3 regions of the Bradyrhizobium sp. B039 genome follow, and region 1 is predicted to be linked to each of the others. Evidence: riboswitches for the same ligand, from Rfam matches in the RefSeq annotation. Region 1 holds a riboswitch; each other region holds the start of a gene.
What was found. Region 1 has a riboswitch for S-adenosylmethionine ahead of AAFG50_RS39930 (O-succinylhomoserine sulfhydrylase). Riboswitches for the same ligand answer to the same signal wherever they lie in the genome.
Positions count from the first base shown of each region.

Region 2: linked by a shared signal. The riboswitch ahead of AAFG50_RS38365 (homoserine O-acetyltransferase) and the one ahead of AAFG50_RS39930 (O-succinylhomoserine sulfhydrylase) in region 1 are both predicted to bind S-adenosylmethionine.
Region 3: linked by a shared signal. The riboswitch ahead of AAFG50_RS33765 (metallophosphoesterase family protein) and the one ahead of AAFG50_RS39930 (O-succinylhomoserine sulfhydrylase) in region 1 are both predicted to bind S-adenosylmethionine.

Region 1 covers NZ_CP152416.1:8,449,217-8,459,776, reverse strand. The annotation lists gene AAFG50_RS39945 (OpgC domain-containing protein) at 144-1,391, shown strand; gene AAFG50_RS39940 (lipolytic enzyme) at 1,391-2,170, shown strand; gene AAFG50_RS39935 (SGNH/GDSL hydrolase family protein) at 2,183-3,175, shown strand; gene AAFG50_RS39930 (O-succinylhomoserine sulfhydrylase) at 3,302-4,489, opposite strand; SAM riboswitch at 4,564-4,643, opposite strand; gene AAFG50_RS39925 (2'-deoxycytidine 5'-triphosphate deaminase) at 4,754-5,860, shown strand; gene AAFG50_RS39920 (hypothetical protein) at 6,053-7,105, shown strand; gene AAFG50_RS39915 (MATE family efflux transporter) at 7,453-8,898, shown strand; gene AAFG50_RS39910 (hypothetical protein) at 8,895-9,395, opposite strand; gene AAFG50_RS39905 (SRPBCC family protein) at 9,509-9,910, opposite strand; gene AAFG50_RS39900 (VOC family protein) at 10,035-10,394, opposite strand; gene AAFG50_RS39895 (hypothetical protein) at 10,498-10,560, opposite strand, start outside.
Region 2 covers NZ_CP152416.1:8,138,876-8,149,435, forward strand. The annotation lists gene AAFG50_RS38330 (hypothetical protein) at 33-1,664, shown strand; gene AAFG50_RS38335 (hypothetical protein) at 1,754-2,020, shown strand; gene clpB (ATP-dependent chaperone ClpB) at 2,096-4,735, opposite strand; gene AAFG50_RS38345 (MOSC domain-containing protein) at 4,975-5,763, shown strand; gene AAFG50_RS38350 (TIGR02594 family protein) at 5,871-6,656, opposite strand; gene AAFG50_RS38355 (alpha/beta hydrolase) at 6,872-7,735, shown strand; gene metW (methionine biosynthesis protein MetW) at 7,792-8,454, opposite strand; gene AAFG50_RS38365 (homoserine O-acetyltransferase) at 8,456-9,658, opposite strand; SAM riboswitch at 9,750-9,829, opposite strand; gene AAFG50_RS38370 (chorismate mutase) at 10,033-10,560, shown strand, end outside.
Region 3 covers NZ_CP152416.1:7,111,787-7,122,346, forward strand. The annotation lists gene AAFG50_RS33740 (thiamine pyrophosphate-binding protein) at 1-681, opposite strand, end outside; gene AAFG50_RS33745 (NAD(P)-dependent oxidoreductase) at 829-1,746, opposite strand; gene AAFG50_RS33750 (transporter substrate-binding domain-containing protein) at 1,859-2,695, shown strand; gene AAFG50_RS33755 (aspartate/glutamate racemase family protein) at 2,911-3,639, shown strand; gene AAFG50_RS33760 (hypothetical protein) at 3,685-3,843, opposite strand; gene AAFG50_RS33765 (metallophosphoesterase family protein) at 3,924-4,670, opposite strand; SAM riboswitch at 4,718-4,796, opposite strand; gene AAFG50_RS33770 (carboxylesterase family protein) at 4,820-6,328, opposite strand; gene AAFG50_RS33775 (MFS transporter) at 6,346-7,686, opposite strand; gene AAFG50_RS33780 (TetR/AcrR family transcriptional regulator) at 7,894-8,544, shown strand; gene AAFG50_RS33785 (ABC transporter permease) at 8,704-9,489, opposite strand; gene AAFG50_RS33790 (ABC transporter permease) at 9,486-10,298, opposite strand; gene AAFG50_RS33795 (ABC transporter substrate-binding protein) at 10,379-10,560, opposite strand, start outside.

The DNA.
Region 1 (10,560 bases):
CGCGACATCGTCCCGCCAGAATTCGCGGAGAAAGACACCCCAAAGAAAGACACCCTTATGTGATCCGGCCGCTTTGCGAGACGACGGCCGGACCGGTACAATCCCTATAACGTCGCGATTTGTGTGAGGGTTTCCAGGCCCCGATGACCATTGCGGACCAAGTGACGGGATCGACGATCGCGGGGGCCAAGCCTGCGGATGCAAAGCCGCGTGCGGCCGCGCCGGCCATCTCTCTGCCCGCCATCGGCGAGCGCGAGCTCCGGCTCGACCTGTTCCGCGGCCTCGCGCTGTGGCTGATCTTCATCGACCATCTGCCGTCGAGTCTTTTGACTTGGTTCACGATCCGCAATTACGGCTTCAGCGACGCCACCGAGATCTTCATCTTCATCTCCGGCTACACCGCCGCCTTCGTCTACGGCCGCGCGATGCTGGAGAGCGGCGTCGTCATCGCCACCGCGCGCATCATGCGCCGGGTCTGGCAGATCTATGTCGCCCACGTCTTCCTGTTCACGATCTTCCTCGCCGAGATCTCCTACGTCGCGACCAGCTTCGAGAACCCGCTCTACACTGAAGAGATGGGCATCATGGACTTTCTCAAGCAGCCCGACGTCACCATCGTGCAGGCGCTGCTGTTGCGCTTCCGTCCCGTCAACATGGACGTGCTGCCGCTCTACATCGTGCTGATGCTGGCGCTGCCTTTGATCCTGTGGTCGATGAAGTGGAAGCCCGATGTCACGCTCGGCCTCTCGGTCGTGCTCTACGCGGTCACCTGGGAATACGACCTCTACTTCTCCGCCTATCCGAACGGCTTCTGGGCGTTCAATCCGCTGGCCTGGCAATTGCTGTTCGTCTTCGGTGCATGGTGTGCGCTTGGAGGTGCGCGGCGCATGTCGCGTATTCTGGCTTCACCGGTGACGATGTGGATCGCGATCGCCTATATCGTCGCGGCGTTCTACGTGACGCTGACCTGGTATGTGCCGCAGCTCTCGCATCTGATGCCGAAGCGGCTCGAGCAGTGGATGTATCCGATCGACAAGACCGACCTCGACGTGCTGCGCTTCACGCATTTCCTGGCGCTGGCAGCGCTCACCGTGCGCTTCCTGCCGCGCGACTGGCCGGGCCTGAAATCGCCCTGGCTGCGGCCGCTGATCCTGTGCGGCTCGCATTCCCTGGAGATCTTCTGCCTCGGCGTGTTCCTGGCCTTCGCCGGTCATTTCATCCTGGCCGAGGTCTCCGGCGGCGCCGTCATGCATGCGGTGATTAGTCTCTCCGGAATCCTGATCATGTGGGGCGTGGCCTGGGTGATTTCGTGGTACAAGCGCGTAGCTGACAAGAGCGGTGCGAAAACCAAGAACGCCGTCGGCAACGCCGATCTGGCGGGAGGGGGCTGATGAAGGCGAAGGTTCTCCTGAGCCTGATCCTGCTATGCGGTGGCCTCGCCGCGCCGTCGGCGCGCGCGGAGGATGCTGCGCCGCCCGCTCCGGCCGCGCCCGCAGCCTGCGAATTGCCGTCCTATCTGCTCACCAGCGAAAGCCAGCTTCCCAAGGTCGCCGACGCCATCAAGGCCGGCAAACCGCTCGAAATCCTGGTCATCGGCAGCCGTTCGACCACGATTCCGGCCTCCGAGGACGCTTCCTATCCGGCACGCATGCAGGCCATTTTGAAGGACAAGCTGTCGCCATCGGAAGTTGTGCACGTCTCCGTAGAAATACAGAGCAAGAAGACGGCAGAGGAGGCGGCCGCCAGCTTCGTTAAGCTGATGGAAGCAAAAAGGCCTACTTTGGTCATCTGGCAGACCGGGACCGTGGATGCTATCCGAGCAATCGATCCCGACGATTTTCGCGGTGCGGTGACCGGAGGGGTTTCCGCATTGCAAAATGCAGGGGCTGACGTCGTGTTGATGAACTTGCAGTACAGCCCGCGTACCGAAACCATGATCTCGGTGCCGCCCTATCTCGACAATATGCGGGTGGTGGCACAGGAGCACGACATCCCGCTGTTCGACCGTTTCGCGATCATGCGGCAGTGGAATGATCAGGGTCAGTTCGACCTGTTCAGCCCGTCCCGCGGGCCTGAGCTCGCGAAACAGGTCCACGATTGCCTTGGCCGGGCGTTGGCACAGTTCGTGATCGACGCAGCCCATCTGGGGCCGGCCCAGCAGCAAAATTGAGGTCTAGTGTTAATGAGTTCTATCCGCCCTTTTTGCCTGACGGCATGGCTGGCAGCACCCGTGGCGGCGGCGCTGCTGTTGCTGACTCCTGTTTCGCAGTCGCGCGCGCAGGCGCAGGCCGCGCAGGCAACGCCCGCGCCCGCGCAGGCCGCTAATCCCGCTCCGGCATCGCCCTCCCAGACCACCGTCGCCGCGACATCTCCCGAACAGCGCGGCATCACCGCGCGCGCCATCGACAAGGTGAAGCAGGTCGCGAAATCCGCCGGTGACGTCTTCAACCGCGTCCCCTGCCTGCCGCCGAAGGGCGGCGCGAAGGCGATGGGCTCGCTGCCGCATGTCGCGGGCAAGCTCGTCGCCGGCAAGCCTGTCGTGATCGTCGCGTTCGGCTCGTCGTCGACCGCCGGCTACGGCGCAAGCTCGCCCGATTTCAACTATCCGAACCGTCTTGCGGCGCAGCTGCGCCGGCAATATCCGACCGCGGACATCACCGTCATCAATGCCGGCGTCGGCGGCGAGGACGCGCCCGAGATGATGAAGCGCCTCCAGAAGGAGGTGATCGACGTGCATCCGGACATGGTGATCTGGCAGGTCGGCACCAACGCCGTGCTGCGCAATCTCGATCCCGGCGACACCGCCAAGATGGTCGAGGACGGCATCGCCCGCATCCAGGCCGCCGGCGGCGCCGATATCGTGCTCGTCGATCCGCAATATTCGCCGGCCGTCAACCAGCGCAAGGAGAGTGCCGGCAAGATGGTGAAGCTGCTCGGCAAGGTCGCTGAGCTCCGTCACGTCGGCATCTTCCCGCGCTTCGAGGTGATGCGCGACTGGCACGAGAATCAATCGATCCCGGTCGAGAGCTTCGTGATCGCCGACGGCCTGCATATGAACGATTGGGGCTATGCCTGCTTCGCCCAGCTCCTCGGCGACGACATCATCCGCTCCGTCGGCCAGATCAAGCTCGGGGTCAACGTGCCCGGGGACGTGCGGGCGTACCGGCCGATGTAGTTCGGCTGCGTAGCCGTAGGGTGGGCAAAGGCGCGCTCTTCGCGCGCCGTGCCCACCATCTATCGCCAGCTCGGTGGTGAATGGTGGGCACGCTTCGCTTTGCCCACCCTACGGAGCTCGATCGCCTCACGCCCTCTCCAGCGCCGCCGTCAGATCCTCGATCAGATCGTCCGCATGCTCCAGCCCCGCGGAGAAGCGGATGAAGCCCTCGCTGATGCCGAGCGCGGCGCGGTCTTCCGGCTTCAGGCGCTGATGCGTCGTGGTCGCCGGATGGGTGACGAGGCTCTTGGCGTCGCCGAGATTGTTCGAGATCTTCGCAAGCTTGAGCTCGTTGAGCACGCGGAACGCGGCCGCCTTGCCGCCCTTGACCTCGAAGCCGACCAGCGTCGAGCCGCCGCGCATCTGCTTCTTCACGAGCGCTGCCTGCGGATGATCGGCGCGGCCGGGATAGATCAATCGCGAGATCTTCGGATGGCCGGCCAGCACTTCCGCAACGCGTGCCGCGGTGTCGGTCTGCGCGCGCACGCGCACGGCCAGCGTCTCCAGGCCCTTGAGCAAGACCCAGGCGTTGAACGGCGAGATCGACGGCCCGGTCTGGCGCATGAAATTGTGGAGGTGCTCGGCGACGAAGGCTTCCGACGACAGGATGATGCCGCCGAGGCAGCGGCCCTGGCCGTCGATGTGCTTGGTCGCGGAATAGACCACGACGTCGGCCCCTAGCGCGAGCGGGCTCTGCCAGATCGGCGTCGCAAACACGTTGTCGACGACGAGCCGCGCGCCGCCCTTGTGCGCGATCTCGGCGATGCCGGGGATGTCGAGCACGTCGAGCGTCGGGTTGGTCGGGCTCTCCAGGAAGAACGTCTTGGTGTTCGGCCGCAAGGCCCGCTGCCACTGGTCGAGATCGAGGCCGTCGACCAGCGTGGTTTCGATGCCGTAGCGCGGCAACAGATCCTGAATGACGTAGAGGCACGAGCCGAACAGCGCGCGGGAGGCGACCACGTGGTCGCCGGTCTTCAGCGGCGCCAGGATCGCGGTCGTCACCGCGGCCATGCCGGTCGCCGCCGAACGCGCCGCTTCGGCGCCTTCTAGCTCGATCATGCGGCGCTCGAACATCGAGATGGTCGGGTTCGAATAACGCGAATAGATGAAGCCGGGATCCTCGCCCTTGAACCGCGCCTCGCACTCCTCGGCGCTGTTGTAGACGTAGCCCTGGGTCAGGAACAGCGCCTCCGACGTCTCGCCGAATTGCGAGCGCAGGGTGCCGGAATGGACCAGGCGGGTTTCGGGACGGTAAGTGGCAGGCGACTTCGACATAGGTACCTCCGACATGACCGTCTCGTCGAAAACGGTCACAAAAAAACCGGCCTGGATATATCCACGGGCCGGGATCACAGAGGTCCCCGGCCTGTTTAGCGACTTATTTAACGTGGCTGCAAGCCGGCCGGCTCAAATCACCACGGGATAAGTGATGCTCATATTCCGCAATGGCCTTTCCGTCAAGGCGTCCATCGGATAGCCGTAAAAGGCTAGTATTTCCCGCACGTCCGGATGCGTTTGACCCCTGACGAGGACCCCCGGTTGAGCTTCACGATCGCCGCCGACGCCAATGGTATCCTGCCCGACCGCATGATCGCGGCGATGGCGGAGGCGGGCCTCATCCTGCCCGCATACGATTTCGTCGAAAGCCAGATCCAGCCGGCGAGCCTCGACCTCCGCCTCGGAGACATCGCCTATCGCGTCCGCGCCAGCTTCCTGCCTGGTCCCGGCGCCACGGTGGCCGAGCGCATCGACGAATTGAAGCTGCACGAGTTCAGCCTTGCCGACGGCGCGGTGCTGGAAACCAACTGCGTCTACATCGTGCCGCTGCTCGAGAGCCTGGCGCTGCCGCCGGAGATCGTCGCGGCTGCGAACCCCAAGAGCTCCACCGGCCGGCTCGACGTCTTCACCCGCGTGATCGCCGACGGCACCCGCCGCTTCGACATGATCGGCGCCGGCTATCACGGCCCGCTCTATGCCGAGATCAGCCCGAAGACATTTCCGGTGCTGGTGCGCGAGGGCTCGCGCCTGTCGCAGGTGCGCTTCCGCACCGGTGACGCCATCCTCAATGCCGACGAGCTCGATGCGCTGCATGCGTCCGAGCGCCTTGTCGACATCGACGATGCCGATCTGGCCGGCGGCGTCGCCGTCTCCGTCGATCTCTCCGGCGAGAAGGCGAGCGGCTTCGTCGGCTACCGTGCCAAGCGCCACACCGGCGTCGTCGATGTCGATCGCCGCTCCGGCTATTCCGTCGAGGACTTCTGGGAGCCGATCTCGGCCCGGCCCGACGGCAGCCTGATCCTCGATCCCGGCGAGTTCTACATCCTCGCCTCGAAAGAGGCCGTGCAGGTGCCACCCGACTTTGCAGCCGAGATGGTGCCGTTTGATCCGCTGGTCGGCGAATTCCGCGTGCACTATGCCGGCTTCTTCGATCCCGGCTTCGGCTATGCCGGTGCCGGCGGGTTGGGATCGCGCGCCGTGCTGGAGGTGCGCTCGCGCGAGGTGCCGTTCATCCTCGAGCACGGCCAGATCGTCGGCCGCCTCGTCTACGAGAAGATGCTCGCCCGCCCCGACGCGATGTACGGCCAGCGCATCGGCTCGAACTACCAGGCGCAGGGCTTGAAGCTCTCGAAACATTTTCGGGTGTAGCGACATCTCCAACTGTCATGCCCCGGCTCGACCGGGGCATCCAGTACGCCGCGGCGTCTCGATTCAATCATAACTGTCTCTGGAATACTGGATCGCCCGGTCTTCGCCGGGCGATGACACCGAGTCTGTGGCTGGTTGCGCCGCCCCAGCCGCGATGACACACTCCCGTAAAACAACAAGCCGGGAGCGAACATGACCGCCGCAGCTGACTCCGCGCAGGAAGCCCAATGGAAGCGCTGGCGCGCGGTCGCCGATCTCTATCACGCCTATTTCACCGGCCTTATCCTCACCGTCGTCACGCGGCGCGGCACCGCGGATGCCGCGGAGTTCGTCTTCCGCGTGTTCCGCCGTCAGCAGCAGGAGCGCTTCCTGCCGGGGCTGGAAAAGCTCGGGCTCAGCCATCTGCCGCCGGCGGTCGCGGCTGCGCAATATCACTACCTCTCCAACTGGATCGGCGGCGTGCATGTCGAATACATGTATGAGAGCGACGTCAAGGCCTGGATCCGCTATCCGCCGCCGCGCTGGATCTGGAAGGGCACCGCGATCTGCGGCGTGCCGGGCGAAGTCTCACGCGCGATGCTGCGCGGCTGGCACGCCAATAACGGGGTTGCGCTCGGAGATCTTCGCCTCGGCTTCGTCTGCACCAAGCAGAGCGTCGACGGCCAGGACGGGCTCGAAGGCTATTATCATCAATACGACCATCCGCTCGAACTCGACCAGCGCCTGGTGTTCGCGCGGCATCTGGAAGCGCCGCCGTTCGATGCGAAGACCGCGCCGGCGCTGCCGGTCGCGAGCTGGCCGAAACCGCGGCTTGAAAAAGCCTATCGCAACTATGCGATGGAATATGTCCGCACCGCCGCGCCCGTGATGGTGCAGCTGTTCGGCCCGGAAGACGCCGGCTATCTGCTGCATCTCACCGGCAAGCTGATCGGGATGCAGTATTTCGACGAGGTAGCGGCCGCACTCGCGACGAGCCGCGGCGGCGCGAGGGAATTCGCATCGTTCCTGAACGCGCTGTTCGCTGCCCAGGACGACAATGCTGAGATGACGCAGTCCGAAGGCACCTTCGAAATCCGCCAGCAGAGCTGGAAGCTGATGGACGACGTCGCTGATTGTCACCGCGCCTGCGCCAAGGTGCTGGAGGGATTGTTCGAGGGATTGGCTGCCGGCTGCGGCCGGCATATCGGCATCCGCATGCGCCCGGCCGCAGGCGGCCGTCCGCCGCTGGTCTGGACGATTGGGTGACGAGAACGGCGCGGCCACTTCGCCTCTCCCCGCGTGCGGGGAGAGGCCGGATTGCATCGAAGATGCAATCCGGGTGAGGGGGACTCTCCGCGAGTCCAACTCGCATCGTTTTCGCGGACGCGGCCCCTCACCCCAACCCTCTCCCCGTAAGAACGGGGAGAGGGAGACGAGAGACCGCAATTCCACGGGCTGAAATGCGCTGCCGCAGGGCACGCCTGCATCAGGCGCAGGAGGAATCGGCAATTGCCGTGCTAACAAGCTTCTCGCTGCGCCTTCTGCGCGAAGAAATTCATTGGCACATCTAGTCATTGCCGCGCCGCAAATGGCGCTCGTGCCCGGGAGAGGACATGTCCGACATCGCCGAAATCCCGGTCGATGAACAAGAGCGCCCGCTGCCGCCGCCTCCGCGGCCGGTGAGGAGCGCGCTGATGGACGGACCGATCCTGCGCACGCTGCTCGGGCTTGCCTGGCCGAACGTGATCGCGCTCTCGGCCGGCACCTGCACGGTGATCGCGGAGACCTCCTATATCGGCCGGCTCGGCGTCGAGGCGCTGGCCGCGATGGCGCTGGTGTTTCCGACCGTGATCCTGACCATGACGATGTCGGGCGGCGCGATGGGCGGTGCGGTGGCCTCCGCCATCGCACGCGCGCTCGGCGCCGGCGATCGCGAGCGCGCCGGCACGCTCGCCGCGCATGCGCTGCTGATCGGCGTCACGTTCGGTCTCGTCTTCATGCTGGGCATGCTGATCTTCGGGCCCAAGGTGCTCGAGATGCTCGGCGGCCGCGGCGATGTGCTGACGCACGCGATCGCCTACACGCAGGTGTTTTTCGGCGGCGCCGTGCTGCCCTGGCTGCTCAACACCATGGCGGGCGTGCTGCGCGGCACAGGCAATATGAGGCTGCCCTCGTTCCTGATCCTCAACTCCGCGGCCTGGCAGATCGTGCTCGGCGGCACGCTGGGTCTCGGGCTCGGACCGGTACCGCAGTTCGGCATGCGCGGCGTCGCGGCCGGCGCGCTGATCGCCTATTGCATGAACATCGGCGTCATGGGCTGGTACCTGTTCTCAGGCCGCGCGCGCGTCGTCCCGAAGCTGCGCGGCCTCCGCATCCAATGGGCGATGTTCTTCGACATCCTGAAGGTCGGCGCCATCGCCTGCTTCTCGCCGCTGCAATCGGTGCTGACGATCTCGATCTTCACCCACATGCTGGCGAAGTTCGGTACCGCGATCCTCGCCGGCTACGGCATCGGTGCGCGGCTCGAATTCCTGCTGACCTCGATCGCGTTCTCGTTCGGCATCGCCTCGGTGCCGATGGTCGGCATGGCCGTCGGCGCCGGCCGCATCGCGCGCGCCCGGCGCATTGCCTGGATCGCGGGTGCGAGCGCCTTCGTCGCCGTCGGTGCGCCGGCGTGCCTGGTCGCGCTCTTCCCCGATCTCTGGGTCAACATCTTCACCGACAGCGCGACCGTCCGCGCGGCCAGTCACCAATATCTGTCGACGGTGGCGCCGTTCTACGCCTTCATCGGCCTTGCCTCGACGATGTATTTCTCCTCGCAAGGCGCGGCCAAGGTGATCGGCCCGGTGCTGGCGCAGACCGCGCGGCTGATCTACATCTCGGCGACCGGCTGGTGGCTGTCGACACATGAGGTGACCGCGCAGAGCTTCTTCTGGCTGGCCGCGAGCTCGATGGTCGTGCTCGGCCTGCTGTCGTGCTCCAGCGTGGTGCTGACGCGCTGGGGACCGCGCAAGAGCAAGCCCGCGATCAGGCCGGCTCTCTCAGGCGTCGCGGACTAGCGATGCCTGTGGCGGCGATGGCCGCCACCACCGCCGACATTGGCGAGCCGCATCAGCTGCGGGATCATCGCCATCATGTCGCCGCCACTGGTGCCGCCGAGCATGCCCATGATGTCGCCGCCGCCCATGCCCGTTGGCATGTAGCCGCCACCGCCCATCGGGGTGTAGCCGCCATAATTGGGCGCACCAAAGCCGCCGCCGAGATTGCTGCCGCCGAGGCCACCGCCGCCCATCATGCCGCCGAAGCCGCCACCACCATTCTCCATCATGCGGCTCATCATCGGGCCCATGGTCTGCATCAGCATGGCGAAGCGGCGCTTGCCCATCTTCGCCTTCATCATCTCCAGCATCGGCGCCATCTGGGTCATCATGTCCTCGCCGCCGGCGCCTCCGCCGCCACCGAAGCCCGCGAGCTGCGCCTCCGCCGGCGTGCTCGCGACCGAGAACAGCAGCAGCACGGCGGCCGCCTGGCAGATCACCTTGTCCGCACCTCTCATGGCATGCTCCTCGCGTGCGTGGCTTCGCCGGAAGAGCGGAGCCAACCGGACGCACGCAGCCATGGTTACGGCCGAGGAGGCGAGGGCTCTGTGAGAAAAGTCACAGAGGTCAGTCAGGCGGCCGCGGCTGGAAACGCCTTGTGCATGGCGGCGACGGCTTCCTTCGTCTGCCCCTGGACATACGGCGCAAGCTCGTTCGGCAGCATGTCGATGATCCAGACCAGGCGGCACCGCGCATCGCCCTCGGCGATCACCTGCACCGAGGCGCTGTAGTGCTTCAGCCGCTCGTTGTTGATGGCATAGACGAGGCGCTGCCGCGCATCATTGCAATCGACCAGCACCTCGCGCGCGACGGAGCCGTTGGCGAAGGTGACGATGCGTGCATCGCCATCGAGCGTGCAGGCCGTGACGAAGCCCGGCACCAGCCGCTGATGCAGCGCGCCGAAATCGCGCACCGCGTCCCAGACCTCGCGCGCAGGGGCGTTGAGGGGAATGTCGTTGTGGATGGAGGCCATGAAGGTGTCCTTGGTTGAAGGGGTCGTAGGGTGGGCAAAGGCGCGCTCTTCGCGCGCCGTGCCTACCATTCATCGGCACCGTCGCACGTGGCACCCTACGAATGCTCGTGCGTGGGGCGCTTGCTCACACGCAAACCGCCTCGACATTGTTGCCGTCCGGATCGATCAGAAACGCCGCATAATAGGTCGGGCTGTAGTCCTTGCGCGGGCCCGCGCCGCCATTGTCGCGTCCGCCGCTCTTGAGCCCCTCGCTGTGGAACGCCTTGACCGCGTCATGATTCCCGGCGCGAAACGCGATATGCGCGCCGTCGGCCTTCCGCCCCTTGTTCAGGTGCAGCCACAGCGCCGGCGCGCCCTTCGGCCCGAAGCCGGCATAGCCGTCGCCGCTCGAGCACAGGACGTAGCCGAGCGGCGCCAGCACCGCGGTGTAGAAGCGCGTGGCGGCATCGAGATCGGCTACGCGAAGTCCGATGTGGTCGTACATGTTCGTCTCCATTGCAAAGCGCGCCGCGCGTGGCGCACGCCGGAGACGAACCTAGTCAATTGAAGGCAAGCCGCTCTTGGAGAATCTTGCGCATCTCGCCCGGCTAGTTCGCCGGTGCCTCCGCCTGCCAGCGGACCACCCGTTTCAGGTGATAGACCTGCACCCA
Region 2 (10,560 bases), 310 kb from region 1:
GCGAATACTTTCCAAAAATGGGAGGTCACGCCATGAAGAACAGGCTTGCCTGCACGGCCGTCGTTGCTGCGATTTTCTGCACCACGAGCGCGTCAGCCCAGAAATTACCGGAGACTTGGGAGGTCACGAAACTCGTCCCCGGCTCGGCGTTCCATGGCGTGCATGGGCTCGGGATCGACAAGGCCGGCCATCTGTTTGCCGGCAGCGTCGCCGGCGCCATGCTCTACGAGGTGGATATCGCTAGCGGTACCGCCAAGGTTGCAATCCCGGCTCCGATCGGAATGGCCGACGACATCGCATTCGCGCCCGACGGCACCATGGCCTGGACCGGCTTCCTGGCCGGCGATCTCTATTCGCGCAAGGGCGACGGCCCGATCAAGAAGCTCGCCTCCGGCCTTCCCGGCATCAATTCGCTGGCCTTCCGCAAGGACGGCAGGCTCTACGCCACGACGGTCTTCCTCGGCGACACGCTCTACGAGATCGACGTCGAAGGCGTCAAACCGCCGCGTCAGATCATGGAGAAGATGGGCGGCCTCAACGGCTTCGAGTTCGGTCCCGACGACAAGCTCTACGGCCCGCTCTGGTTCAAGGGACAGGTCGCCAAGGTCGACGTCGACAGGGCCGAGCTGACGGTGGTTGCCGACGGCTTCAAGGTCCCGGCCGCGGTGAATTTCGATTCCAAGGGCAATCTGTGGGTGGTCGACACCGCGCTCGGCCAGCTCGTTCGGGTCGATCCCAAGTCGGGCGCCAAGACCATGGTCGCGCAGCTGAAGCTGTCGCTGGACAACCTCGCGATCGACGAGAAGGACCGCATCTACGTCTCCAACATGGCCGACAACGGCATCCAGGAAGTCGATCCGGCCAGCGGCCAGGCCAAGCAAATCATCATCGGCAAGCTCGCGTTGCCCGGCGGCATCGGCGTCACCTCGGAGAATGGCAAGGATACGATCCACGTCGCCGACGTGTTCGCCTATCGCGCCGTGGACGGTACGACCGGCGAGGTCACCGAGAAGGCGCGCATGCATGCCGCCGGCGTCACGCTCGAGTATCCGATGAGCGCCACGGCAAAGGGCAACGACGTGATCCTGTCGAGCTGGTTCACCGGCACGGTGCAGGTGATCGACAACAAGACCGGCGCGACGCGCGACATGCTGCATGACTTCAAGGCGCCGCATGATGCGATCGTGCTCGAGGACGGCAGCATCCTGGTGGCCGAGCTCGGCACCAAATCGCTGGTCCGCGTCAGCGGCGAGCACGGCAAGGATCGCACCACGCTGATCGGCGACCTCGAGGGTCCGGTGGGGCTCGTCGCCGGATCGCATGGCGACGTCTATGTCACCGAGGCCTTCGCGGGTGTCGTGTCCAAGATCGAGCAAAACGGCGAGAAGACCGTGCTCGCCAAGGAGTTGAAGATGCCCGAGGGCCTCGCGCGCACCAGCGACGGCAAGCTGATCGTGGCGGAAGTCGGCGCCAGGCGGCTGATCGAGATCACGCCGGAGGACGGCAAGATCACCGAGATCGCGGCCGATCTCCCGATCGGCCTTGCGGGCGCACCCGGCGGCCTGCCCACCCACATCCCGACCGGCGTCGCCATCGGCGCCACCGGCGTCATCTATTTTTCCTCCGACATCGAGAATGCGATCTACAAGGCGGTGAAGAAGTAGCGTCTGCCAGCGGGATCCGGCTGCGGGGGAACCGGCGCGCGGGTTCCCGGTTAGAGGCTAACGGGACCGACCAGCAGGAGGATCGCCCCATGACGCGCCTCTCACGCGACGATGTCGTCAAGGCCGTGGATCGAGCCGACGAGGTCACCATTGCCCAGATTATCGGGACCGGCGCGACCGTCGAGGAGCTCGCCGAAGCCCAGGCCTGGCTCGCCAATGACGAGCCGTTGATCAACGATTTGCGACCGCTGGCGCAGGGACGGGTGCGCGAGCTGGTCGATATCCTGTCCGAGCTTGAAGAAGAAGACGACGAGGCCGGACCGGCCGAGCCCGGCTCCGCGTCCGCCGTCGGCTAGGATCAGCCCAAAACAATTCGCCCCGGAGAAGTGAACCTCTCCGGGGCGATCTGTCGTTTCAGGCAGCGATGACGCTCAGTTCAACTTCCGCTTCGACGCCGGCGCCTCGAACTGGGCGATCTCCGCGGTTTGCGGGGCCTTGCCGTTGAAGGTCAGCACGTTGCCTTCGGACGAGATCGCGACGTTGTCGCCGTCCTTGACGTCGCCGGCCAGGATCATCTCGGCGAGCGGGTCCTGGAGGTAGCGCTGGATCACCCGCTTGAGCGGCCGTGCGCCGTAGGCGGGATCCCAGCCCTTGGCGGCGAGCCAGTCGCGGGCCGCGCCGTCGAGCGTCAGCACGATCTTGCGATCGGTAAGCAGCTTCTGCAGCCGGGCGAACTGGATCTCGACGATCCGGCCCATCTCGCTCCGCTGCAAGCGGTGGAACAGGATGATCTCGTCGACGCGGTTGAGGAATTCGGGGCGGAAATGTCCCCGCACCATTCCCATCACCTGCTCGCGCACGGCCGACGTATCTTCGCCCTCGGGTTGATTCACCAAAAACTCCGAACCGAGGTTCGAGGTCATGATGATCAGCGTGTTGCGGAAATCGACGGTGCGGCCCTGGCCATCGGTCAGGCGGCCGTCGTCGAGCACCTGCAGCAGGACGTTGAAGACGTCAGGATGCGCCTTCTCGATCTCGTCGAACAGCACGACCTGGTAGGGCCGGCGCCGCACCGCTTCGGTGAGCGCGCCGCCCTCGTCATAGCCGACATAGCCCGGAGGCGCGCCGATCAGCCGCGAGACCGAATGCTTCTCCATGTACTCGGACATGTCGAGGCGGACCATCGCGGTCTCGTCGTTGAACAGATACTCCGCGAGCGCCTTGGTCAGCTCGGTCTTGCCGACGCCGGTGGGGCCCAAGAACATGAACGAGCCCATCGGCCGGTTCGGGTCCTGGAGGCCGGCGCGGGAGCGGCGCACGGCGGTTGCGACCGCATGGACGGCTTCGGCCTGGCCGACGACGCGCTTGCCGAGGGAGTCCTCCATCTTCAGAAGCTTGTCCTTCTCGCCCTCCAGCATCTTGTCGACGGGCACGCCGGTCCAGCGCGAGACCACCTGCGCGATGTGATTGGCGGTGACCGCCTCCTCCATCATCTCGCCGGAGTTCTCCTTGGCCTCGATGTCCGCGAGCTGCCGTTCGAGCTCGGGGATCCGGCCATAGGCCAGCTCGCCGGCCTTCTGGAATTCGCCGCGGCGCTGGGCATTGGCGAGCTCGACACGCAAGCCGTCGAGCTCGGCCTTGAGCTTCTGCGCATCGGAGAGCTTGCTCTTCTCCGCGCTCCAGCGCGCCGTCAACGACGCGGATTTTTCCTCGAGCTCGACGAGTTCCTTTTCAAGCGTCTGCAGGCGGCTCTTCGAACCGGCGTCGCTCTCCTTCTTCAATGCTTCCTGTTCGATCTTCAGCCGGATGATTTCCCGATCCATCGAATCGAGCTCTTCCGGCTTGGAATCGACCTGCATCTTCAGGCGCGCGGCGGCCTCGTCCATGAGGTCGATCGCCTTGTCGGGCAGGAAGCGGTCGGTGATGTAGCGGTTGGACAACGTCGCGGAGGCAACAAGCGCGGAATCGGTGATCCGCACGCCATGGTGCTGCTCGTACTTGTCCTTCAGGCCGCGCAGGATCGAGATGGTGTCCTCGACCGAGGGCTCGCTGACGAAGATCGGCTGGAAGCGCCGCGCCAACGCCGCATCCTTCTCGACATGTTTCTGGTACTCGTCGAGCGTGGTCGCGCCGATGCAGTGCAGCTCGCCGCGGGCGAGCGCCGGCTTCAGCAGGTTCGATGCGTCCATCGCGCCGTCGCCCTTGCCGGCCCCGATCAGCGTGTGCATCTCGTCGATGAACAGGATGAAGGTGCCCTCGCTCCCGGTCACCTCCTGGAGCACGGCCTTCAGCCGTTCCTCGAACTCGCCGCGGTATTTCGCGCCGGCGATCAGTGCGCCCAAGTCGAGCGAGAGCAGCTTCTTGTCCTTCAGGCTCTCCGGCACGTCACCGTTGACGATGCGCAGCGCGAGGCCCTCGGCGATGGCGGTCTTGCCGACGCCGGGCTCACCGATCAGGACGGGATTGTTCTTGGTCCGGCGCGAGAGCACCTGGATGGTGCGGCGGATCTCCTCGTCGCGGCCGATGACCGGATCGAGCTTGCCGTCGCGCGCGGCCTGGGTCAGGTCGCGGGCATATTTCTTCAGCGCGTCATAGGCGTTCTCGGCGGTCGCCGAGTCGGCCGTGCGGCCCTTGCGCAGGGCCTCGATCGCCGCGTTGAGGTTTTGCGGGGTGACACCACCCTTGCTGAGGATCGTGCCGGCCTCGCTGGTCTTCTCCAGCGTGAGGCCGAGCAGCAGCCGCTCGACGGTGACAAAACTGTCGCCGGCCTTCTCGCCGGCCTTTTCGGCGGCATCGAAGGTGCGTGCGAGCTCGGGCGCCAGATAGATCTGCCCGGCGCCGCCGCCGGAGACCTTCGGCACCTTGTTCAGGGCGTCCTCGGTCGCCTTCAAAATTGCGCGGGAGTTGCCGCCGGCACGGTCGATCAGACCGGCAGCGAGCCCCTCATTGTCGTCCAGCAGCACTTTCAGAACGTGCAGGGTCGAAAACTGCTGGTGCCCCTCGCGCACCGCAAGCGACTGCGCGGACTGGATGAAGCCCCTGGAGCGTTCGGTATACTTCTCGATGTTCATCTTTTCTTTCCCTCGGCCTGCCCATGGAGCCCTCTAAGGCACTCCAAACGGCATCTTCATTGGGTTTCCGATTACCGCATTGACGTTTCTCAACCGGTAACGGTCGTTATTTACCGACGCTGCCGCCGGCCTGAGGCAGATGTGGGAAGCGGGCTGCGGGAGCGAAAGAGGCGTCTTCACAATTTCGTGCGCGCATCGGCCCGCTTGGCGCGGCGTGGCCGAATCCCCTAAGTAGCGCCATGACAGCCAGCCAGACCGCCGAGATTACCGGCCTCTACCGCTATCCCATCAAGGGCCTCACCCCGGAACCCCTGCCCCGCGTTGCCTTGCGGGTCGGCCAGACCCTGCCCGCCGACCGCCGCTACGCCATCGAGAACGGCCCGAGCGGGTTCGATCCCGAGGCGCCGGCCTGGAAGCCGAAAATCCAGTTTCTGATGCTGGCGCGCAATGAGCGGCTGGCTTCGCTCGACAGCCGGTTCGAGGACGCGACCAACCGCCTGACCATCCGCAAGGACGGCCAGATCGTCGCCAGCGGCGATCTGGAGACCGCCGCCGGGCGCGCCGCCATCGAGCGCTATTTCACCGAGAACTTCCAGCCGGAGTTGAAGGGCCCACCGAAAGTCCTGTCGGGCCGCGACCACAGCTTTTCCGACGTCGCCCGCAAGGTCGTCTCCATCATCAATCTGGACAGCGTCCGCGCGATCGAGACCATGCTCGGCGGCACCGCCGTGCATCCCCTGCGCTTCCGCGCCAATCTCTACATGAAGGGCTGGCCGGCCTGGTCCGAGCTCGACCTCGTCGGCCAGACGCTCGCGATCGGTCAGGCCCGGCTGAAGGTGGTCAAGCGCATCGTCCGCTGCCCGGCCACCAATGTCGATCCGGAGACGGCAAAGCGCGATCTCGAGATTCCGCCGACGCTCTCGCGGCATCTCGGACATATGGACTGCGGCATCTATGCCGAGGTCATCGCCGGCGGCGAGATCGGCGTGGGGGATGCGGTCGCGGTGGAAGAGCCGAAGCTGGTGTGAGCTTCGTAGGGTGGGCAAAGCGAAGCGTGCCCACCAACTTTATCTCTGCGGGGCGAGATGGTGGGCACGGCGCTAACGCGCCTTTGCCCACCCTACGCTCCCTCACCTCAGTTCGGCATCACATACGCATAGATGCGGCCGCGCGAGACCGGCGCCTCGCGGACGCGGTTGCCGTTGTTGCCGGAGATCATGATCGGATTTCCCTGCGCGTCGACGCCGGTGATGATGCCAACGTGGCCGCCCCGGCCGCCGCGCGACATCACCGCGATGGCACCGACCTGCGGGCCGGAGACACGCGTGCCGTAACGCGCGAATGAATTCGCCATGTCCGAGCCGGTGCCCCGGTGGCCGGTCTTCTCAAGCACCATGTTCATGAAGCGCGCGCACCACAGGCTGCCACGCCCGGTCGGGTTGCCGCCGAGATAACGGCGCGCCTCGGACACGAGGCCCGATCCGCCGCCGAAGCCGCTGCTCATACCCATGTTGCCGGCGTTGCCATTGTCGCCAGCGCTGCTCTTGTTGACAGCGTGGCTCATGTTACGGGCGCGGCTCACTTTGCCGGCGCGGCTCACGTTTCCACCGATGCCCATTTCACCGCCGCCCAGATAGCGCGTGTCACCCATGCCGCCGCTATTGGCGTTCGGATCGTAGCTGGCCTGCGTGTCCATGAAGCCGCCGGCCTGCAACTGCGCCGCGCTGCGCTCGAAGCGCGAACTGCGGGCCTGGTGCCGGTAATGATGATATCTGCTGGCGTGATGCGCGTAAGCGTGCCGCTCTGCGCTATGACGATGCGGCCGTGCCGAGGCCGGAGACGAGAACGCGGCGACCGCCGCGAAGAACAGCGCCAGCGCGACAACACAACGCGACAGGCGAGACGCAAACAACTCGAACATTAGTCATCCTTCGTTGACACCCCCACTTCCCAGCCGGCCCGTGCGTGGCCGACATCCCTCGGGCCGTTAAGCCGCCCCATGTGGCGAGAAAAAGACACCGTGCCGGTGAATAGCTGGGTTGATTTTGTGTCGGTGCCGGCCTGACGCTGCCGCATTGCGGACAACAGCATTAACTGCGATCCTCCATCTGCGGCTAGAAGAGAGGGAAACGGTTAATGCCCCACGCCACGACCAGGGACGACGTCCGCATCTATTTCGAGGAAGCGGGCCAGGGAACGCCGATCATCTTCCTGCACGAGTTCGCGGCCGACTACACCAATTGGGAGCCGCAGATGCGCTACTTCTCGCGCGGCCACCGCTGCATCACCTATTCGGCGCGCGGCTACACGCCGTCGGACGTGCCTGAGGGCGAGGTCTACACCTACACGCATTTCTACACCGACGCGCTCGCGGTGCTCGATCATCTCAGGATCGACCGCGCGCATCTCGTCGGGCTCTCGATGGGCGCCTATTCGTCGCTCCAGATCGGACTGAACGCGCCGCAGCGGGCGCTGTCGATGACGCTCGCCGGCGTCGGCTCCGGTTCGGAGATCGAGAATCTCGACGCCTGGCGCAGGCAATGCCGCGCCAATGCCGAGCAATTCGAGACGCTCGGCTCCACGGAGGTGGCAAAAGTCACGCGCGAGGCGCCGAGCCGGATTCCCTTCCTGGTCAAGGACCCACGCGGCCACGCCGATTTCTACGCCGCGCTGGCGCGGCACGATGCCAGGGGATCGGCGCGCACGATGCGCGGCTTCCAGGGCGGCCGTCCCTCGATCTACACCATGACGGACGCGATCAGGGGCGTCGCGACGCCGGCGCTGATCATCTGTGGCGACGAGGATGACCCTTGCGTCGGGCCGAGCCTGTTCCTGAAGAAGCATCTTCCGGCCGCGGGCCTCGCGATGTTTCCGAAGTCGGGGCACGTGCTCAACCTCGAGGAGCCCGCGCTGTTCAACGAGACCGTGGAGCGGTTCGTCACGCTGGTGGAAGCAGGTCGCTGGCCGGCGCGCGATCCGAGGTCGGTGGCGGCGCAATAGTTTACCCTGTCATTCCGGGGCGCTCGAAGAGCGAACCCGGAATGACGCCTACGGCGTCACTTCCCCTGCCCGCGCGTGAGCAGAAACACGCCCTGCTCGCCGAACATATTCCACACCCACCAGGGCAGGTTCAGCGGCACCGGGCGGCCATAGAGATCGAGCGCCACCGAGCGTTCCATCTTGACGTTGATCTCGTCGCAGAGCTCGACGAAATCCTTGATGGTGCAGAAGTGGATGTTGGCGGTGTCGTACCAGGTCGCCGGCAGGTTCTCGGTGCGCGGCATGTGGCCGCCGATCAGGAGTTGGAGCCGCATCTTCCAGAAGCCGAAGTTCGGGAACGAGACGATGGCGCGGCGGCCGATGCGCAGGAGATTTTCCAGCACCACACGCGGCTGCCGCGTCGCCTGGAGCGTCTGCGACAGGATCACGTAGTCGAAGGCATCATCGGGATAGTTCACGAGGTCGGTATCGGCGTCGCCCTGCACCACCGCGAGGCCCTTGGCGACACAGCGGTTGACGCCCTCGCGCGACAATTCGATGCCGCGGCCGTCGATGCCGCGGGTCTCCAGAAGCTGGAGCAGATCACCGTCGCCGCAGCCGACATCGAGCACCTTGGAGCCCGGCTTGACCATCTCGGCGACGAGCAGATGGTCGGCGCGAAAATGACCGGACTGTTCCGCGCTAAGGCCGCCCAGCGGCAGCACTTCCTGCACTGACATCCTAGCCACCCCTGCCGTTGAGTCCGCGCGCCTTGCCGGCCGATTCCAGGAAGGCGCGGGCGATGTCGAAGAATTCGGGCACGTCGAGCAGGAAGGCGTCATGGCCGCGATCGGTCTCGATCTCGGCGAACGATACCCGCGCGCTCGACGCATTCAGCGCATGCACCAACGCGCGCGATTCCGAGGTCGGGAACAGCCAGTCGCTGGTGAAGGAGACCACGCAGAAGCGCGTCTTGATGCCCGCGAACGCCTTCGCCAGCACGCCGCCATGGTCGCCGGCGATGTCGAAATAGTCCATCGCGCGCGTCAGATAGAGATAGGAGTTGGCGTCGAAGCGCTCGACAAAGGACGAGCCCTGGTAGCGCAGATAGGACTCGACCTGGAAGTCGGCGTCGAACGAGAAGGTCGGCAGGTCGCGGTCCTGCATGCGCCGGCCGAACTTGCGATGCAGCGCCGCGTCGGAGAGATAGGTGATGTGCGCCGCCATCCGTGCGACCGCAAGGCCGCGATGCGGATGGATGCCGCGATCGGCGTAGCCGCCATTGTGCCAGTCGGGATCGGCCATCACAGCCTGGCGACCGAGCTCGTGAAAGGCGATGTTCTGCGCCGAGTGCCGCGTCGAGCAGGCAATTGCCAGCGCGGAATACACGCGCTCGGGGTAGGCCGCCGTCCATTGCAGCACCTGCATGCCGCCCATCGAGCCGCCGACCACCGCGAACAGCGTGTCGATGCCGAGCCGGTCGATCAGCATCGCCTGCGCGCGAACCATGTCAGGGATGGTGATGACCGGGAAATCCAGGCCCCACACTTTGCCGGTCGCGGGATTGATCGAGGCCGGCCCGGTCGAGCCCATGCAGCCACCGATCACATTGGCGCAGATGATGAAGTATTGGCTCGGATCGAGCGGACGGCCCGCACCGACGAGGGTTTCCCACCAGCCGGGCTTGCCGGTGACGGGGTGCACATTGGCGACATGCTGGTCGCCGGTCAGCGCATGGCAGATCAGGATCGCGTTGGAGCGATCGGCGTTGAGCTCTCCATAGGTCTGGTAGGCGATCTGGAACGGGGTGAGATCTATGCCGCAGTCGAGCGGCAACGGCTGATCAGCGCCGAAATGCGCGACGAGCGAGCTCGGATGATCCACCTCATGCGACCGCTCATCGGCACTGATCGCGGGATTGGATATCGACGTGACGCCAACCATCTGACCATCGACCTCGTTTGCGATCGGACTTCAGACCGCTACTTGCATCAGGCCATAAAAAACCCGGCCTGAACGATAGGTTCGGCCGGGATCGGAAGCGTCCCCGGCCTGTTTAGCGAGTTTTTTAACGTGGCTGCAAGCCGGCCGGCTCAAATGACCACGGAACAGGCAAAACTTAACGGCTTGGACGGTTTTCGTCAAGATACGGTCCTGATTGACCAAATTCGTCCCCGTCGCGTCAGCCGAAAAGGCCCGATTTCCCTTTGCATTTCTCTTTGCTTTCGCCGCTCCGACTGCCTAATCAAGACATCGACCGCGGCGGGTCCGACCTGATGGACCCGCATTGGAACGCCTCTCAACAGCACTTGCCAGATATGTCCCAACGTCCGCCCGCGCCACCATCGTTGCAGGAATTGCGCAAGGAGATCGACGCGATCGACGAGGGCATGCATCGCCTCCTGATGCAGCGCGGCGACATCATCGACCGCCTGATCCAGGTGAAGCAGACCCAGGAGGTGGGCTCGGCGTTCCGGCCTGCGCGCGAGGCCGACATGATGCGGCGGATCGTGGAGCGCCATCGCGGCATCCTGCCGCTCGACACGGTCGAGAGCATCTGGCGCGTCATCATCGCGACGTTCACTTACGTGCAGGCGCCGTTCGCGGTGCATGCCGACATCTCGGTGAGCGAGCCCGCGATGCGCGATTCCGTGCGATTCCATTTCGGCTTCACCGTGCCTTACGTCGCGCATTTCAGCGCGCAGGCCGCGGTCGAGGCGGTCGCGAAATCCAAGGGCGATCTGGCGCTGGTCTCGGCGACTTCCAGCCGCACCCCGTGGTGGCTGGAGCTGGAAGCAGAAGGCGCACCGAAGATCATCGCGCGGCTGCCCTTCGTCGAGCGTGCC
Region 3 (10,560 bases), 1.3 Mb from region 1:
CTCGGCAAAGCGCGCAATGCTCCTGGTCGCCTCATCGGTCCAGCGCGAGCCGCCGAGAATGACGAGCGGCGCCTTGGCGCTCGCGAGCATGGCGCTGACACGCTCAATGTCCGCGGGCGCGGGCCAGCTCACCGCCGGCTCGATGCGCATGGCATCGGCGACGGCGGCGGTCTCGGTCAGCATGTTCTCCGGCAGCGAGATCACCACGGGGCCCGGACGGCCCTGCATCGCGACGCGGAAGGCGCGCGCGACCAGTTCCGGAATGCGGTCGGGGCGATCGATCTCGACCGCCCATTTCGCCATGGTGCCGAACACGGCCTTGTAGTCGAGCTCCTGGAACGCCTCGCGCTCGCGCATGCCGGTATCGACTTGGCCGACGAACAGGATCATCGGCGTCGAATCCTGCATCGCGATGTGGACGCCGTGGCTGGCATTGGTCGCGCCGGGGCCGCGGGTGACGAAGCAGACGCCCGGACGCCCCGTGAGCTTGCCATAGGCCTCCGCCATCATCGCGGCGCCGCCTTCGGCGCGGCAGATCATGACGTCGATCGGGCTGTCATGCAGTGCGTCGAGCGCCGCCAGATAGCTCTCGCCCGGCACGCAGGTAACGCGCTCGACGCCTTGGGCAACGAGCTGATCGATCAGGATCTGGCCCCCGGTGCGGGTGTTACGAATGGTCATGACAGCTCCCTGCAGGCTTTGGCGACACGCTCGAGCGCCTCGCGGAAATTTCGTTCGCAGGTGGCGTAGGACAGGCCAACAGGAGGTGCAAGATCGAAAGGCTTCCCGCTCCCTGCGCAGGCGTCATGCCCGCCCCTGCTGTTTGCACTACCGCCCATTCGCGATGATGCGGCGGCAATGATCCAGCGCCGCGCCGATCAGGTTATCGCTCGCCTCCGGCGTGCGGAACGCCGAATGCGCCGAGAGCGTCACGTTCGGCAGTTTGGTCAGCGGATGGCCCGGGGGCAGCGGCTCGACGGTGAAGACGTCGAGGCCGGCATGGGCGATGTGGCCCGAACGCAGCGCATCGCACATCGCCTCCTCGTCGACCACGGCGCCGCGCGCGGTGTTGATCAGGATGCTGCCCGGGCGCATCATCCCGATGCGCTCGCGCGACAGGAAACCCTTGGTCTCGTCGTTGAGGAGCAGATGCAGCGAGACGACGTGGCTGTCCGCGAGGAGCTTCTCCAGCGGGACGAATTCGACGCCCGGATGCGTCTTCGGCGATCTGTTCCAGGCGATCACCTTCATGCCGCAGCCAAGCGCCATGCGCGCGGCTTCCGCCGCGATGCCGCCGAAGCCGATCAGGCCGAGCGTCTTGCCGGTGAGCTGCAGCGCATCGCGACGCAGCCAATTGCCCTCGCGCATGCCGCGATCCATCTCTCCGAAGCTCTTTGCAGAGGCCCACATCAGGGCGATCGCGCATTCGGCGACGGCGGTGTCGCCATAGCCCTTGATGGTGTGAACCGAGATGCCGCGCTGGCCCAGCTCCTCCGGATTCATGTAGCTGCGCGCGCCGGTGCCGAGGAAGACGACGTGCTTCAAGGCAGGACATTTCGCGGCAATCGCCGTCGGCACCGCGGTATGGTCGACGATCATGATCTCCACACCGTCAAGAAGGCGTGGCAGGTCGTCGGGAGTGATCGCGGGGTTGCGGTTGATGCCGACCGGAAGGCTGTCCCCGCGCAGCAGTTTCTCGGTCACCGCGGCAAGGGTGTCATTGGCATCGACGAAGAGAGCGCGCACGGGCCTGTCTTTCCTGTCCAGTTTAAAATACCGTATTGCATTTTAATCTGAATACAGAAATAGTCCAGACGCCGGGTTCGAATGTCCAGAAGCGACTGCCCAGGAGACTGCCATGAATCGCAGGGATGCACTCACCACTGTCGCCCTCGCCGGAGCCGCGATCGCCGCAACCGGTTCGGCCAAGGCCGACACCGCGCCGGGCTCGACGCTCGAACGGATCAAGAAGAGCGGCGTGCTGCGGATCGCCGTCATCGCCGGCCAGGATCCTTACTTCCACAAGGACCTCACCACCAATCAATGGTCGGGCGCCTGCATCGACATGGCGAACGACATCGCCGGCAAGCTCGGTGCCAAGGTCGAGACGCTGGAATCGACCTGGGGCAACCAGATCCTGGATCTCCAGGCCGAGAAGATCGACCTTGCCTTCGCCGTGAACCCGACACCGGAGCGCTCGCTGGTCATCGACTTTTCCACGCCCATCCTGGTGCACTCCTTCACCGTCATCACCAAGAAGGGTTTTGCCAAGCCGCAAACCTGGGCCGAGCTGAACAAGCCCGAGGTCAAGATCGCCGTCGACATCGGCTCGACCCACGAGACGATCGCGCGCCGCTATTGCCCGAAGGCGACGATCCTCGGCTTCAAGGAGCGCAACGAGGCGATCCTCGCCGTCGCAACCGGACGCGCGGACTGCAACATTTCGCTGGCGGTGCTTTCGGTCGCGACCTTGAAGAAGAACCCGACGCTCGGTGAGCTCGCGGTGCCACGTCCGCTGCTCACGCTGCCGACCAACATGGGCATCCGCGCCGAAAGCGACCGGCGCTACAAGGACTTCCTCAGCGCCTGGGCCGACTACAACCGCTCGCTGGGCCAGACCCGCGAATGGATGTTGAAGGGTTTCGAAGCCGTAGGTCTCGGCGCGGACGACATTCCCGGCGAAGTGCAGTTCTGAGCGCCAATCCGCGATGTATGTCTGGGGATTCGCGGTGCTCAAGCCGTACCGGAGCCCGCGTCGGCTTCATGAATGATGGCGTCATGGCCGGGATCGGTACGCCAGAGGAGATGATCCGCCAGCCGCGCAGCGAACGGCGGAAGTCCCTCCTCAGCCGGTTTCACGAAACGCATTAGACTGCCGGCCACGACCATCCCGAATCGGTGGGACGAACCATGAAACTCCGCGGCGGCTTCACGAATTACGGCGAGACGATCGGCATTCTGATGCTCGATACCCGCTTCCCGCGCCCGCGCGGCGACATCGGCAACGCGCTCTCCTACGACTTCCCGGTGCGCTACAAGATCGTGCGCGGCGCGCACGCCACAAGGATCATGGGCGACCAGCCCGATCCGACCCTGCTCGAGCCGTTCATCGCCGCGGCCCGCGAATTGGAAGCCGACGGCGTCAAAGCGATAACGACGAGTTGCGACTTCCTCGCGCCGTTCCAGAAGCAGCTCGCGGCTGCCGTGAACATCCCGGTCTTCACCTCGAGCCTGATCCAGGCGCCGCTGATCCACGCCATGCTCCCGCCCGGCAAGGTCATCGGCATCTTCACCGAACGCGGCCACCACATGAACGAAGGGCACTTCCGCGGCGTCGGCTGGTCGCCGGACGACATTCTCGTTCAAATCCAGGGCATGAAGCCCGATGCGCAGTTTCCCGCAACCTACATTCTCGGCCGCGAAGAGCTGGACACTGACGTGCTGCGCGCCGAGATGATCGAGATGACGGAAGCCTTCATGGCGTCCTGCAAAAATCCCGGCGCGATCCTGTTCGAGTGCACCAACATGTGCCCATTCTCGCGGGACGTCGCCGAGGTGTCGGGTCTGCCGGTGTTCGACATCAACACCCTGATCAACTTCTTCCATCGCGCGGCCCATCCCGTGCCGTTCCTGCGCTGAACCAGCCGGGACAGGCGGCGAGGCGCGCGATGAACGCGCAGGAGCCTAAAATAAGGCGGCGTTGACAGCCTGTCCGTAGATCATTGCAGCAACGAGTGAGAGCAGCAGGCCCGCTCCCGAGAATATGACGACGACTTTCAGAGTCTCGACATCGACATTGGTTCCCGTCGCGCGGGATATTGCTCTTGCCAGTGCAGCAATCATCGCCAGCTCCGAAGCGGGCCGCGCGGAAGCGAGGCCTCACTTCATCTAGCGTTACTCGGCGCATTCGCGTGTGAAGCAGATTACAGGTGATCCCGCTGCACCCAGCCCGTTGCAATCGCGCTCGCCCAGGTGAGCATTCCCCTGGCCCGCGCCAATGCTGCCATGGCCGTGGTGTCGTAGGCCACGTAGCGGAGCGTCGCGGACCAGCCTCTGTTGGCATGCTCCAGAATTGCGTAACACGCATGAGGGGTGCCGACCTCGACCACGTAGGGAACGGGCATCTTCCCGTCGTAACCGGGCAATCCAACGCTGCCGGGATTGACGACCAGCCGGCCATCCTTCAGACGCACCACGCGCGGAATGTGCGTGTGTGCGCACAGGATGATCTCGGCGTCGATCCCCTCGGCGCCGGCCTCAATAGAATCAATCCGGCTCGGACGCGGGCAGCCGTCGCCCGCGATGTGGTCGAGCCAGAACGCAGCATCATTCCCTGGCGATCCATGGCACAGGAACGCCCGCCCCCTATACATGAGCGTGGACGGCATGCTTGCCATCCACTCGAAATGCTTGCGTTCGAGCTCTCGGAAATCGCTGCGCGCCGATGTGCCGGCCTGCCACAGCTCCACGAGAATGCGGTCCTGATCGCCCTTGATGGACGGAAAGCCTCGCTCCATCAGCAGGTCAGCCGTTCGGGCCGCTTCGAGCGGACCGCTAACATGGTCGCCCAGGTTCACGACCTCGTTGATGCCGAGCGCAGCAATGTCCGCAAGGACGGCTTCGAGCGCCGGACGATTTCCGTGCACATCCGCGATGGCAGCAAATTTCACTTGGCCTCTCCATTCGAGATGGCCGACGATTCACCCAATGCGGGACGATGCAGGGATAGCGGGTCTCTTTAGCTGCATTTTTAGAAGCGCCCGCAAGCTGAGGATCAAATCGGCGCTGGACGAACGCTTACATGACCAAGGTGCTGCGATCAACCGATCTTCGCTCGCGCGGCCGGAGCCTGCGGCGCGCCGCGTTGGGCCGATAGCTCCGCCCACAGGCGGGAGCGCACGCCTTCATTGAGAGGCACAATGTGGAACGGCTGGCCGAAGATTGCGAGCGGCTCCTTGGCCGGCTCGAACCGCGGCCAGGCTTCCGCGATGTCGGGCGCGCCGGATGTGACGAAGCGCAGCACGCTTGCCTGAAACCGCGCGGCGACCTCGATATCCTCGGGCGTCATCGGCCCGCCCTTGCGCTTCAGGATCGGGCGGTCGATGAAATCCGGCGGGTGCGCCCAGAGGCAGGCATTGTCGGCACCGTGGGTCGGCCCCTGCGACAGGAACGGCTCCAGCGCCGGGCGATGGTCGAACCGGCTCAGCCACACCGCGCCGCCAGCCGCGGCATGAAGCCGCGCAAGATCTGCCATGGGGCGATGCCAGAACGCGTCGGACAGCAGCGCCTCGTACGGATCCTCGTCGACGCGCGCTGTGGCGCGGTAATACGCCAGCAGACGTTGCCAGCCGGCATCGCCGACTGCGGCGCGCACTTGTCGTTCGGTGGTGCGGATCATCGCGGCCGGCGGCGTGCTCTTCAGGAACATCACCATCTCGTCGCGGCAGGAGCCGAGCCAGAGCGGAATGTCGCGCAAGGTTCCTTCGGCGAAGACGTCCCGCGGCTCGCGCGGAATCACGATTCCGTCGAGCACCGGGCCGAACACGGTGCCTTGTTCGGTCTCGTCCGCAAGCCTGCGACTGACGCGCTCCACCGCCGCGAAGAGCTTTGGCAGTGGCAAAGAGGCAATCGCGGTTGGGTCGTGCGCTAATTCGAGCTCGGCAAGCACGCGGCGTGCAACGTCGTCGGCATGATCGGCGCTCATGATGTTCCGCCCGGGCGCGCTGAGCGCGAGGGCGCGAATGAACTTGCCTCTGGCCTGCGGCAGGGTTGCGAGCGCGATCACCATCGAGGCGCCGGCCGACTGGCCGGACAGCGTGATCGCGTCAGGATCGCCGCCGAAATCCGCGATATTGGCGCGCACCCAGCCGAGCGCGGCGAGCGAATCCGAGATCGCGAGGTTGTTGGCCTCGCCGAGCCCAAGGCGATGCAATTGCAGGAATCCGAGCGGGCCGAGCCGGTAGTTGATGGTGACGATCACCGCCGGACCGTGCGCGGCGAGGAATGCGCCGTCATAGTCGGCGCCGCCGCCGGTGACGAAGGCGCCGCCATGGATGAAGACCAGCACCGGCAGCGGCCGATCGGCCTCTGCCGGCGTCCAGATGTTCAGGCTGAGACAGGCAGCCTCGTCCGCATGATCGAGATGGCCCGGCTGCGGCGCGTAAGCACCGTAGCCCGTGCAGCGGAGCGGCTCCGTCCACGCTTTCGGCGGCATTGCCTTGGCAAAGCGCGGCGCGGTTGCGAACGGCACGCCCTTGAAGGCACGCATACCGGCCTGCGTGGTGCCGACGACGGGGCCACTCGTGGTCTGAACTGCGCTGGTCAGCATGCGTGCCTCGTCTTCACTCAAGCGCGCCGCTTGCCGAGATCGGCGATGTCGACGGTGTGGGTTTCGCGCGCCGTCGCCGCAGCGGCTGCCGAGATCACGCAGCAGCAGGCGACGAAGATCGCGACGGGGACCCAGCCGTTCGGCCCCTCCCCGACCAGGCTCGCGCTCACCAGCGGCGTGAAGCCGGCGACGAGAAAGCCGAGCTGCGTGCCGATCGCGGTGCCGGAATAGCGCACGCGCGCCTCGAACATCTCGGCGTAGAACGACGGCCAGATCGCGTTCGGCGCGGCGTAGACGATGCCGGACAGGATCATCGCGGCGGCGAAGATCGCGATCGTGTTGCCTGACGTCACCAGCATGAAGTACGGGAACAGCAGCACCGCGCAGCCGAGCACGCCGCCGATGAACACCGGCTTGCGGCCGATCTTGTCGGCGAGCAGGGCCCAGAGCGGCTGGGTGAGCAGCGCCGTGACGTTGCCGAGCACGCCGGCCCACAGCATGGTCGGGCGCGCGACGCCGAACTTGCTGGTGACATAGCCGAGCGCGAACACGGCGGTCATCGTGCTCACGGTCGCGATCAGCGCGCAGACGATGACGCGCAGCACGTCGGGCCAGTAGTCGCGCAGCAGGGCGACGACGGGGAAGCGCGCAACTTGCGCCTTGCCCTTGATGTCTTCGAACACGGGCGTTTCCGGCATGGTCCGCCGCACCACGTAGGCGACCAGCAGCACCAGAGCGGAAAGCAGGAACGGAACGCGCCAGCCCCAGCTCAGAAGCTGGTCCTCCGGCAGGCTCGATACCGGAATGAATACCAGCGTCGCCAGGATCGCACCGGCCTGGGTGCCGCTCAGGGTCCAGCTCGTGAAGAAGGCGCGGTTGGAGTTGGCCGAATGCTCCAGCGTCAGCGAGTTCGCCCCGCTCTGCTCGCCGGCGGCCGAGAGGCCCTGTAACAGGCGAAGCAGCGTCAGGATGACGGGCGCGGCATTGCCGATCGCCTTGGCATCCGGCAACAGGCCGATCGCAAGCGTCGAGCCACCCATCAGTACCAGTGTGAACAGCAGCACCGTCTTGCGACCAATGCGGTCGCCGAAATGGCCGAGGATGACGGCGCCGACGGGGCGCGCGATGTAGCCGATGCCGAAGCTGAGGAGCGCGAGCAGTGTCCCGGTCGAGGGATCGACATTGGCGAAGAACACTTTTGGAAAGATCAGCGCGGCCGCGGTGCCGTAGATGAAGAAGTCGTAGTATTCGAGCATGCTGCCGACGAAGCTGACCAGCGCGGCGCGCTTCGGCAGCTTGCCCGGTGTTGCCTCCGCTGCGGATGACGCGTGCAGCGATGCGGTTGACGTCAACGTCATTGCAAGTCCTCCCCATGTGTCCGGCGCGGCTCGCGTCAGGCGGTCCGCCGCGCGCGCGTTTTGTGGTTCTGGTTGCCGCAACCGTGGTTTGGAGGGATAATGTACGAACTAGTACGTTTATGCAATACGCGTTGGATCAAGGCACGGACGGGTGAAATTTGCCTTCACCTTCAAGGTGATCCGTGGAAACTGGCGGGAGAAACAGTGATGCTCGAGCGCATGCCGCCCCCATCGAAGCGCACCAACGACCCCGAGCGCACCAAGCGCGACATCCTCGAAGTGGCGATGGCCGAATTCGCCTCGGAGGGCTATTCCGGCGCCCGCGTCGATGCGATCGCGGCCCGCACGCGCACGTCGAAGCGGATGATCTACTATTATTTCGGCGGCAAGGAGCAGCTCTACCTCGCGGTGCTGGAGGAGGCCTATCGCAGCATCCGCGCGCTGGAGGATCAGCTCGACATCGAAAGCTGCGATGCGCGCGAGGGATTGCGCCGGCTGATCGAGGCGACCTTCGACCACGACGAGCGCAACCCGAACTTCATCCGCCTCGTCTCAATCGAGAACATCCATCACGGCAAGCACCTGAAGCAGAACCTGCAACTGCGCCAGCTCAACGCCAGCGTGATCGCGACGCTCGACGGCATCCTCGAGCGCGGCCGCACTGAGGGCGTCTTCCGCGACGACGTCGACGCCATCGACCTGCACCTGGCCATCAGTTCCTACTGCTTCTTCCGCGTCGCCAACCGCCACACCTTCGGCGCCCTGTTCGACCGCGACCTGAGCGAACCCAGGATGCTGGCGAGGAGTCGGACGCAGATCGTGGAGATGATTTTGGCGTGGCTGGGGGCGAAGGGGTAAAGCGGCGAGAATAGCGCCAAATATTCCGTGTCGTCCTGGCGAAGGCCAGGACCCATAACCACCGAACGCAGTTTGGCGAAAACTCGGGGTTACCAGCTCGTGCGGCAACATCTCCCTGGGATAATGGGTCCTGGCTTTCGCCAGGACGACGAACAAGAATCACCCGCTCCGCTTCCCCCGCGTGCTCGCCAGCAGCACCAGCATGAAGGAGGCCGCCGTCATCAACGTCGAGATCGCGGCAATGGTCGGGTCGATCTCGTCGCGGAGCGCGGTGAACATGCGCTTGGTCAGCGGCTGGTACTGCCCGCCGGAAATGAACAGCGCAACGATGGTCTCGTCCATCGCCGAGATGAAGGCGAAGATGCCGCCGGCCACCACGCTGGACTTGATCTGCGGCAGCGTCACCGCGAAGAAGCTGCGCAGGCGGTTCATGCCGAGGCTGCGCGCCACCATCTCCTGCGCCGGATCGAAGCTCTGCAAGCCCGCGAGCACCGAAATGATGACGTATGGCAGGCCCAGCATCACATTGGCGAGCACGAGGCCCGGCAGGGTCGCGACCAGGCCGACCTTGGCATAGACGAAGAAGATGCCGACCGCGGTGATGATGATCGGCACCACCAGCGGCAGCAGCAGCATCATGTGGATGAGGCGCATGATGCGCAGCTTGGACTGGCTGATGGCGTAGGCGGCGGCAACCCCGAGCGGCGTCGCGATCAGAACGGTCAGCAGCGCGACCGTCAGCGTCACCCGCGTCGCCTGCATCCAGGCCGGGTTTGAAAAATACTGCTGGTACCAGCGCAGCGAGAAGGACGGCGGTGGGAAGGTCAAGAAGCGCGCGCTGGAGAAGGAGATCGGCGCGATGATCAGCACCGGCAGGATCAGATAGACCAGCACCAGCGCGCTGATCACGTACAGGGCCATCCGTGCGGGGGACAATCGCGTCATTTCTGCCCCAATATGCGATCGAGCGAAATGAAGCGGCTGACGACGAGGAAGATCAGGAGCACGCTGACGAGCAGCACCACCGCGACGGCGCTCGCAGCCCCGAACTGGTTGTAGAGCTCGACATTGCGGCTCACCAGCATCGACACCATCACGGTGCGGCCGCCGCCGAGCAACTCCGGCGTGATGTAGAAGCCGAGGCAGAGCACGAACACCATGGTGCAGCCGGCGAGCACGCCCGGCAGCGACAGCGGCAGGAAGACACGGACGAAAGTGAGCGACGGGCTCGCCCCCAGGCTGGCGCCGGCCTGCATCAGGTCGCCGGGGATCTTCTGCATGGTGGCATAGAGCGGCAGCACCATGAACGGCAGCAGGATGTGCACGGTTGCCACCACCGTGCCGAAGGTGTTGTGGACCAGCGCGAGCGGCTCGGAGATCACATCGAGATAGCGCAGGAACTGGTTGATCACGCCGGTGCGCTGGAGCAGCGCGAGCCACGCATAGGCGCGGACCAGCACGCTGGTCCAGAACGGCAGCACGACCAGCGAGAGGATGAGGATGCTCCACCCTTTCGGGACAGAGTTGGCAAGATAGGCCACGGGATAGCCGAGCAGCAGCGCGATTCCGGTGACCGCGAGGCTGATCTCGAAGGTCAGCGCGAAGCTGCGCCAGTAAATGTCCTCGGTGAAGACGCGGCGATAGCTCTCCAGCGTGAAGCCGTCATGGTAGACCGACTGCAAGACGAGCCAGCCGACCGGCAGCACGATCAGAGCCAGGATCACCAGCAGCGCCGGCGACACCAATGCCAGCATCAGGCCGTGCTCGCGACGCTGATGCTTTTGGGAGGGATCTGGCACTGATATCGTCAACGCTGCCTCGCTTCGCTCTTCGTCTACTTCTGCATGAACGAGGCCCAGCGCTTCTCGGCCGCCTCGCCGGCCGGCGAGGACCACCAGGCGTAGGACATCAGCGCCTGCTTGGCCGCGTTGGCCGGCTCGCTCGGCAATTGCGCCGCGCGCTCGGGCTTGATCACATTGGTCTCGAACGCCTTGGGATTACCCGGACCGTAGTCGA